Regions from separate parts of the Streptomyces sp. NPDC090022 genome, predicted to be linked through region 2. Evidence: riboswitches for the same ligand, from Rfam matches in the RefSeq annotation. Region 2 holds a riboswitch; the other holds the start of a gene.

Region 1 (3,481 bases), on a different contig from region 2:
CCGTCAGGGCCAGGTGGGTGCCCAGCTCGCCGGGGGCCAGCGCCAGCAGGTAGGTGCCGCCGACGTCGGGGACGAAGCCGATGCCGGTCTCCGGCATGGCGACCCTGGACCGTTCGGTGACGATCCGGACGCTGCCGTGGGCCGAGACCCCGACCCCGCCGCCCATCACGATGCCGTCCATGAACGCCACGTACGGCTTGGGGTAGCGGGCGATGCGCGCGTTCAGCCGGTACTCGTCCCGCCAGAAGTCCGCCGAGGCGTGGCCGCCCGCGCGGGCGTCCGCGTGGATGGCGCGGATGTCACCGCCCGCGCACAGGCCCCGCTCACCGGCGCCCGAGATCACCACGGTCTGTACGGAGGGATCCCGCTCCCAGGCGGTCAGCGCCTCCCCGATGCGCAGCACCATGGGGTGGCTGAGGGCATTGAGGGCCTTGGGACGGTTGAGCGTGATGTGTCCGGCCCGGCCCTCGACCGCCAGCAGGACCTCGTCCTGCGCCGCGTCCGTGTCGCGCATGATCTCGTCGGTTCCTTCCAGGAGGGGAACAGTCAGCTGCCGTAGCGCAGGGCGATGGTGTCACCCACGTTGATGATCTTCTCGCGCTGCGCGCCGGCGAAGGCGGAGCCGTCGACGCTGACCTTCCAGGTCGAGCCACCGCTGTTGGAGACGCCGTTGACCGCGGTGATGGTGCCGGTGCCCGATGCGGGGGTCACGCTCGTGACGCAGCCCGCCGGGGTGGCGCCGGTGGTGGCCGCGGCCAGGACGTCGCCGAGGGTGGTGGTCGTACCGGTGGGCGTGAAGGCCACCGAGCAGACCTTGAGGCCGCCGGTGCCGTCGTCGACGGTCAGGGCCAGCTTGGTCGCCGTACCGGCGGTGAAGGTGCTCTGCGCCACCCACTGCGGGGCGCCCGGGGTGACCGGGACCGGCGGGGCGGTGGTGAAGCCGCCGCCGGCGACCGCGCGCAGGGCGTCGATGGAGGCGTAGGACGTCGGCGTGGTGTCGGCCGGCTTGTACTTGAAGCCGCCGGCCGGGTTGAACTGGTTGGCGATCAGGAAGTCGATCGGGGTCCTGCCCGCGGGCGTGCGGAAGTCCCCGGTCTGCGGGTTGATGCCGCAGGCGTTCAGGCCCGCCACGCCCCAGCCGTTGGAGCTGGTGTTGATGCCGTACAGGGAGTTGAAGGCGCCGGTGGTGTTGGCCAGCTTGCCCTTGAGGAAGTTCTTCGCCTGGACGACGTCGGCGTCGGTGCCCGGGACCCCGGAGACGCACAGCGCGGCCATGGCGGCACCCGTCATATCCACGTCGCTCGCGGAGTTGAGGACGGTCGGGTTGCCCTCGGCCTTCTGGTACGTCCAGCCGCCGTCCACGTGCTGGTTGGCGCGGATCCGGGTGACCATGGCGTCGGTCAGCGCCTGCGGGACGCGGTTGCCGCCGGCCTGGGTCTTGGCGCCGCCCAGCGAAAGGGCCGCGAACACGGTGCCGTTGAAGTTCCCGGACGGGCCGAAGTAGCCCGCCTCCGCCGTCTGCCAGTACGAGTAGACGTGGGCGATGAGGTTGCGGGAGGCCGAGACCCGGGCCGGGTCGATGCCGGCGGCGTACGCGTTGAGCGTGCCGCGCTCGTAGTCGGTGACCACGGGGGAAGCCTGCGGCCAGCCCGCCGTCGAGAGCAGGTTGCGGTAGACGGTCCGGGCGTTCTTCGTGGTGTCGCCACCGGGGTGGACGTCGGCGACGGCCGTACCGCTCGCGGCGAAGGCGGTGAACGCCCACTCGTTGGACAGTCCGGCGCCGGCGTACGAACCGTCCGCGGCCTGGAGGGACTTGAGGTAGGCGACGCCGTTGGTCTTGGACGTGGCGATCTGCGCGGGCGACGAGGTCGCGGCGGCGGGCAGCGCGGTGAGGGCGAACGCGGCCAGCGCGGCGGGCACCGCGAGCGCGAGGCGGCGGGAGGTACGGGGACGGGACATGGCCTGCTCCTGGAATCGGCGGACGCCGACCGCTGCCGGCGAACTCCCCCGACGCCGCGCTCCACGCGCGGCCGGGCACACCGGAGGGCCGCCGCCCGGAACGCGTGGTACGGCTTCCTGTACTGCATCGCCGGATGGGCATTCGGGCTCGGAAACGGCCCCTGCCGTCCCACACCGCTGCGCGTCAGCTCCGGCTTCGCACCGGATTCCCCCATGTGGCAGCCCAGGACGCTACCCGAGTGATCAATGGTCCGCCAGCCACCCCGGAGCGGGCTACGGGCGCCGCTGGAGCGCCGCTCCAGTGAGACGCAGAGCACCTTGACGCTGTCTTTATCCGCGTGTTCCACTCCGACTGATAAGCACTCAGCTCCAGGGGAAGCCGGTCTGAATCCGGCGCTGACCCGCAGCCGTGGGCCCGGCATCGTCCGGGCGAGCCGGAATGCCTGGGGCCAGGTTTCAGCGAGAAGCGCCGTCGCGGACTACGGCGTGGTTCGATCGGCTTCCCCGGGGCCCACGGTGCCCGGCGGGAGCCCTTTGCCACGCACGCGTCCGCCCGGCAGACACGAGGGGCCGTGGTGGGGACCGCAGAGCAAGCAGAGCAACGCGTCGGGGGCAAGCGGCTGCTGTCGCTCGTGTCCGCGGCGCTGCTGACGTTCACGGCGGGCGTGGCCTTCCTGAGCGGCAGTACGTCCGCCTCGGCCGACCCGGTCGAGGGCTGCACGGCGACCACCGGCGCGATCGTCGCCGTCGACTTCGGCCCGTTCGGCGGCAAGGTCGAGCGGGGCTGCGACACCACCCCCACCACGGGGTACGACCTGCTGCACGAGGCCGGCTTCACCACCGAGGGCACCGTCCACGACGGCCCCGGCTTCATCTGCCGGATCGGCAACGGCTCCTTCAACTCCGGTACGCAGTACCCCACTCCGGAGAACGAGGACTGCGTCCTCACCCCGCAGGCCTCCGCCTACTGGTCGTACTGGATCGCCTCGCCCGGCCAGCAGAACTGGACGTACAGCCCGCTGGGCGCGATGGCCCGCCAGCCGAAGCCGGGCGACGTGGACGCCTGGGTGTTCGGCGGTACGGACATCGGCGGGACGCGTGGCAAGCCCACGTTCTCCCCCGACGACGTACGCGCCGGGGGCGGCGGCCCCCGCCCCACGCCGACCGGGCCGACCGGCCCGCCCACCGTGCCGCCGGGCACCGTCGACGTGCCCGCCGCCACGCGCTGGCTCACCGGCCGGCTGACCGACGGGCAGCGGATCGTCGACGAGGGCTCCACCACCCCGAACCACCTGCTGACCACCGAGGTCGTCTACGCCCTCGCGAGCGCCGACCGCGAGAGCCCGGCGGCCCGGAGGATCGCGGACTTCCTCGCGACGCCCGAGCAGACGGACGCGTACGCCTACCCGGCGGGCAAGGACGGCATCCCGGACGCGTCCGCCGCCGCGCGGCTCGCGCTCGTCGCCGAGGCCACGGGCAAGGACCCGCGCGCCTTCGGCGGGCACGACCTGCTCGGCGATCT
Region 2 (3,481 bases):
GTACGGAGAGGAGGAGGCCTTCCGGGCCACCCTCAAGCAGGGCACCACGGTTCTGGACACGGCGGTCGCGCAGGTGACGTCCGAAGGCGGCCGGTCGCTGCGGGGCGCCCAGGCGTTCATGCTGCACGACACGTACGGCTTCCCGATCGACCTGACCCTGGAGATGGCCGCGGAGCAGGGCGTGGAGGTCGACCGTGAGGGCTTCACGGCGCTGATGAACGCCCAGCGTGAGCGGGCCCGAGCCGACGCCCGCGCCCGCAAGTCCGGCGGCTCCCTGGACACCTCGGCCCTCCGCTCCGTCCTGGACGAGCACGGACCGACCGACTGGCGGGCCTGGGAGACCCTGACCACCGAGTCCCGCGTACTGGCCCTGCTCGGCACCTCCGGCCCGGTCCCGGTCGCGGCCGCCGGCGACCTCGTCACCGTCGTCCTGGACCGCTCCCCGTTCTACGCCGAGTCCGGCGGCCAGGACAGCGACGCGGGCCGCCTGTCGGGCGCCTCCGTCGAGGCCGAGGTCCTCGACGTCCAGCGGCCCCTGCCGGGCCTGGTCGTCCACCAGGTACGGATCACCGCCGGCGAGCTCGCGCCCGACGACGCCGTGCACGCCGCCGTCGACGCCGAGTGGCGCCTCGGCGCACGGCAGGCCCACTCGGGCACCCACGTCCTGCACGCGGCCCTGCGCGAGGTCCTCGGCCCCACCGCCCTGCAGTCCGGCTCGTACAACCGGCCCGGCTACCTCCGCCTGGACTTCCCCTGGCGCGGAGCCCTCTCCCCGGCCGTCCGCAGCGAGGTCGAAGAGGCCGCCAACCGCGCCCTGCGCCGCGACCTGCCCGTCGGAGTGCAGTGGATGACGCTGCCCGAGGCCAAGGAACTCGGGGCGCTCGCCCTGTTCGACGAGACGTACGGGGAGAAGGTCCGCGTCGTCGAGATCGGCGGGGCCTGGTCGCGCGAGCTGTGCGGCGGCACCCACGTCGAGCACGCCTCCCAGATCGGCACCGTGGCCCTGACCTCCGAGGGCTCGGTCGGCGCCGGCATGCGCCGCCTGGAGGCCGCGGTCGGCGTCGAGGGCTTCTCCTACCTGGCCCGCGAACGCGACCTCGTCGCCCGGATCGCCGAACAGCTGGGCGCCCCGCGCGCCGAGCTGCCCGATAGGATCGCCGGCCTGCTGGAGCGGCTCAAGACGGCGGACCGGGAGAACGCCCGCCTCGAGCAGCAGGCCACCACCGCCCGCGCGAACGAACTCGCCGCCACCGCCGCCCATGCCAACGGGGTCCAGGTTGTCACCGCCACGACGGACGAGGACACCAACGACGCCCGAGCGCTCGCAGCGGCCGTACGCGACCGCCTTCCCGCCGGTACGCCGGGCGTTGTCGCCATCGCCGCGGGCACGGGGCTGGTCACCGCCGTCAACACTGCGGCCCGCGACACAGGGCTGAACGCCTCCGTACTGGTCCAGCAGCTCCTCGGCGGGCGTGGCGGCGGCTCTGCGGAGCTCGCCCAGGGCGGCGGCCTGCCCGGTCCCGAAGGCACTTGGCCGGTACGGGTGCGGCCCGTACGATTCCACTGCCCGGCTCCGGCCGGTGACAACTTCATGGCTGTGCGATGGGGGAAGCCGGTGGGAATCCGGCGCTGACCTGCAACCGTGTGCGGCGCGTCGACCAGCGCCGCGAGTCGGGATGCCCGCCGCGCGGCAGCATCCGCTTCCACTGTCACGGTCTGCAGAGCGAAGCCCGGTACCGCCGGAACACCACGCCAGTGCGCTCGAGCGCCTGCCCGGGGTGGGCCGCGCCGGTCGAGGGGCCTCATCGGCCGACCCGACCGGTCAGAAAGGCCCCCCATGCTCCTGAGCCCCACCCGTCGCGCCGCCGTCACCACGGCCGCCCTGGGACTCGCCCTCACGGGCTTCACGGTCGCGCCCGCCGTCGCCCACGCCAAGCCCGTGAACACCAACGCCGCCGTCAAGGTCACCCTCACCGTGCAGGGCCCTGACGGCCTGCTGTTCAAGGGCAAGGTCAAGACCAAGGGCCACGACGTGACCACCGCCACCGGCGGCACCCACAAGTGCGACGGGACCAACGGCGGGGCGAACCCGAGCAGGGTTCCGACCCCGACCGCCGCCCTGGACGACGCGGCGAAGAACCACTACTTCGGCTGGGACGGCACCTGGTACGCCTCCTTCGACGACTTCTCCGTCGACACCATCAAGGGCGTCAGCGGCGGCGGTTCGGCGTACTGGAACATATCCGTCAACGGCACGCCCACCCCGGTCGGCGGCTGCCAGTTCAAGCTGAACGCCGGCGACCAGGTGTCGTTCGTCTGGACGTCCTTCTGAGCCCAGCCGGCCCAGGCCAAGGCCCAGCCGGCGGGCCGGGGCGCGCTGGTGCGGGCCCCGGGCCCGCCGGGTGCCTCAGGCGCCCCAGCACGGCGCCACGGTGTCGCCGGCGTCGGTCACCTCGTCGGCTCCGTTGCACAGCAGGGCGCGCAACCGTGCGCCCCCTCTGGTATCGACGCCCCTATTGCAGGCAAGTCGCAACTGCTGAGAGGTTGCACAGCGATGCGGAGCGGCTGAAACCCGCCCCTCCGCTGACGAGCGGACCTCCCCATGCCCGCATGCGACTGTGGCGAGAGGAACCATCTGATGAGGAAGATGCGCCGGTACACGCTGGTGTCCGTGGTCGCGGCAGTGTTCCTTGCCGCCGGCTGTGGGGGAGCACCCCGTGTCGACACGTCGGCCGCAAAGGCACCCGCAGCCGCGGGGTTTCCGGTCACGATCTCCAACTGCGGTGTGGAGACGACGTACCAGCGGCCGCCGCGGCGCGCGGTGTCGCTGAACCAGCACGCGACCGAGGTGATGCTGGCGCTCGGGCTGGAGAAGTCGATGGTGGCCACGGGGTACCTCGACGACAGGGTGCTCCCCGAGTACCAGGCCGCCTACGACCGGATCAAGGTCGTCTCGAAGGAGTACCCCTCCGCGGAGGCGCTGCTGGCCGTCGAACCCGACCTGGTCTACGGGGGGTTCGCGACCACCTTCGACGAGAAGGAGGGGCGCGGCCGCGCCGCCCTGGTCAAGGCCGGAGTCCACACCCATCTCAACATCGAGGAGTGCCCCGAAGGCCCGGTGACGATGGAGATGATGGACGAGGAGATACGCACGGTCGCGAAGATCTTCGGCGTCCCGGACCGCGCCGAGGAGGTGGTGAAGAAGCTGCACGGCACCCTGGACTCGGTCGGGGGCCGACTGGGCGGAGTGCCGGCGACGAAGGTGTTCGTCTACGACAGCGGCGACAAGACGGCCTTCACCGCGGGCGGCCGGGGCATCGGCAACGAGGTCATCAAGAGGGCCGGCGGGGAGAACCTCTTCGCGGACGTGCCCAAGGCGTTCGGTGACGTGTCGTTCGAGCAGGTCGCCGAGCGGGCCCCGGAGGTCGTCGTCATCTACGACTACGGCGACCAGCCGGTCGAGGACAAGAAGAAGTTCCTG

What was found. A riboswitch is a leader RNA that binds a small molecule or an ion and turns the genes downstream of it on or off. The one in region 2 is predicted to bind cobalamin.
Region 1: another riboswitch for cobalamin. It lies ahead of ACIPXB_RS23775 (hypothetical protein); the one in region 2 lies ahead of ACIPXB_RS01940 (DUF4430 domain-containing protein).

What each region holds. Positions count from the first base shown of each region.
Region 1 is NZ_JBIVFN010000014.1:166,916-170,396, forward strand. It holds gene ACIPXB_RS23770 (enoyl-CoA hydratase/isomerase family protein) at 1-514, opposite strand, end outside; gene ACIPXB_RS23775 (hypothetical protein) at 547-1,959, opposite strand; cobalamin riboswitch at 2,075-2,213, opposite strand; cobalamin riboswitch at 2,333-2,403, shown strand; gene ACIPXB_RS23780 (prenyltransferase/squalene oxidase repeat-containing protein) at 2,535-3,481, shown strand, end outside.
Region 2 is NZ_JBIVFN010000001.1:420,398-423,878, forward strand. It holds partial or broken gene ACIPXB_RS01935 (alanine--tRNA ligase) at 1-1,513, shown strand, start outside; cobalamin riboswitch at 1,558-1,703, shown strand; gene ACIPXB_RS01940 (DUF4430 domain-containing protein) at 1,838-2,332, shown strand; gene ACIPXB_RS01945 (ABC transporter substrate-binding protein) at 2,639-3,481, shown strand, end outside.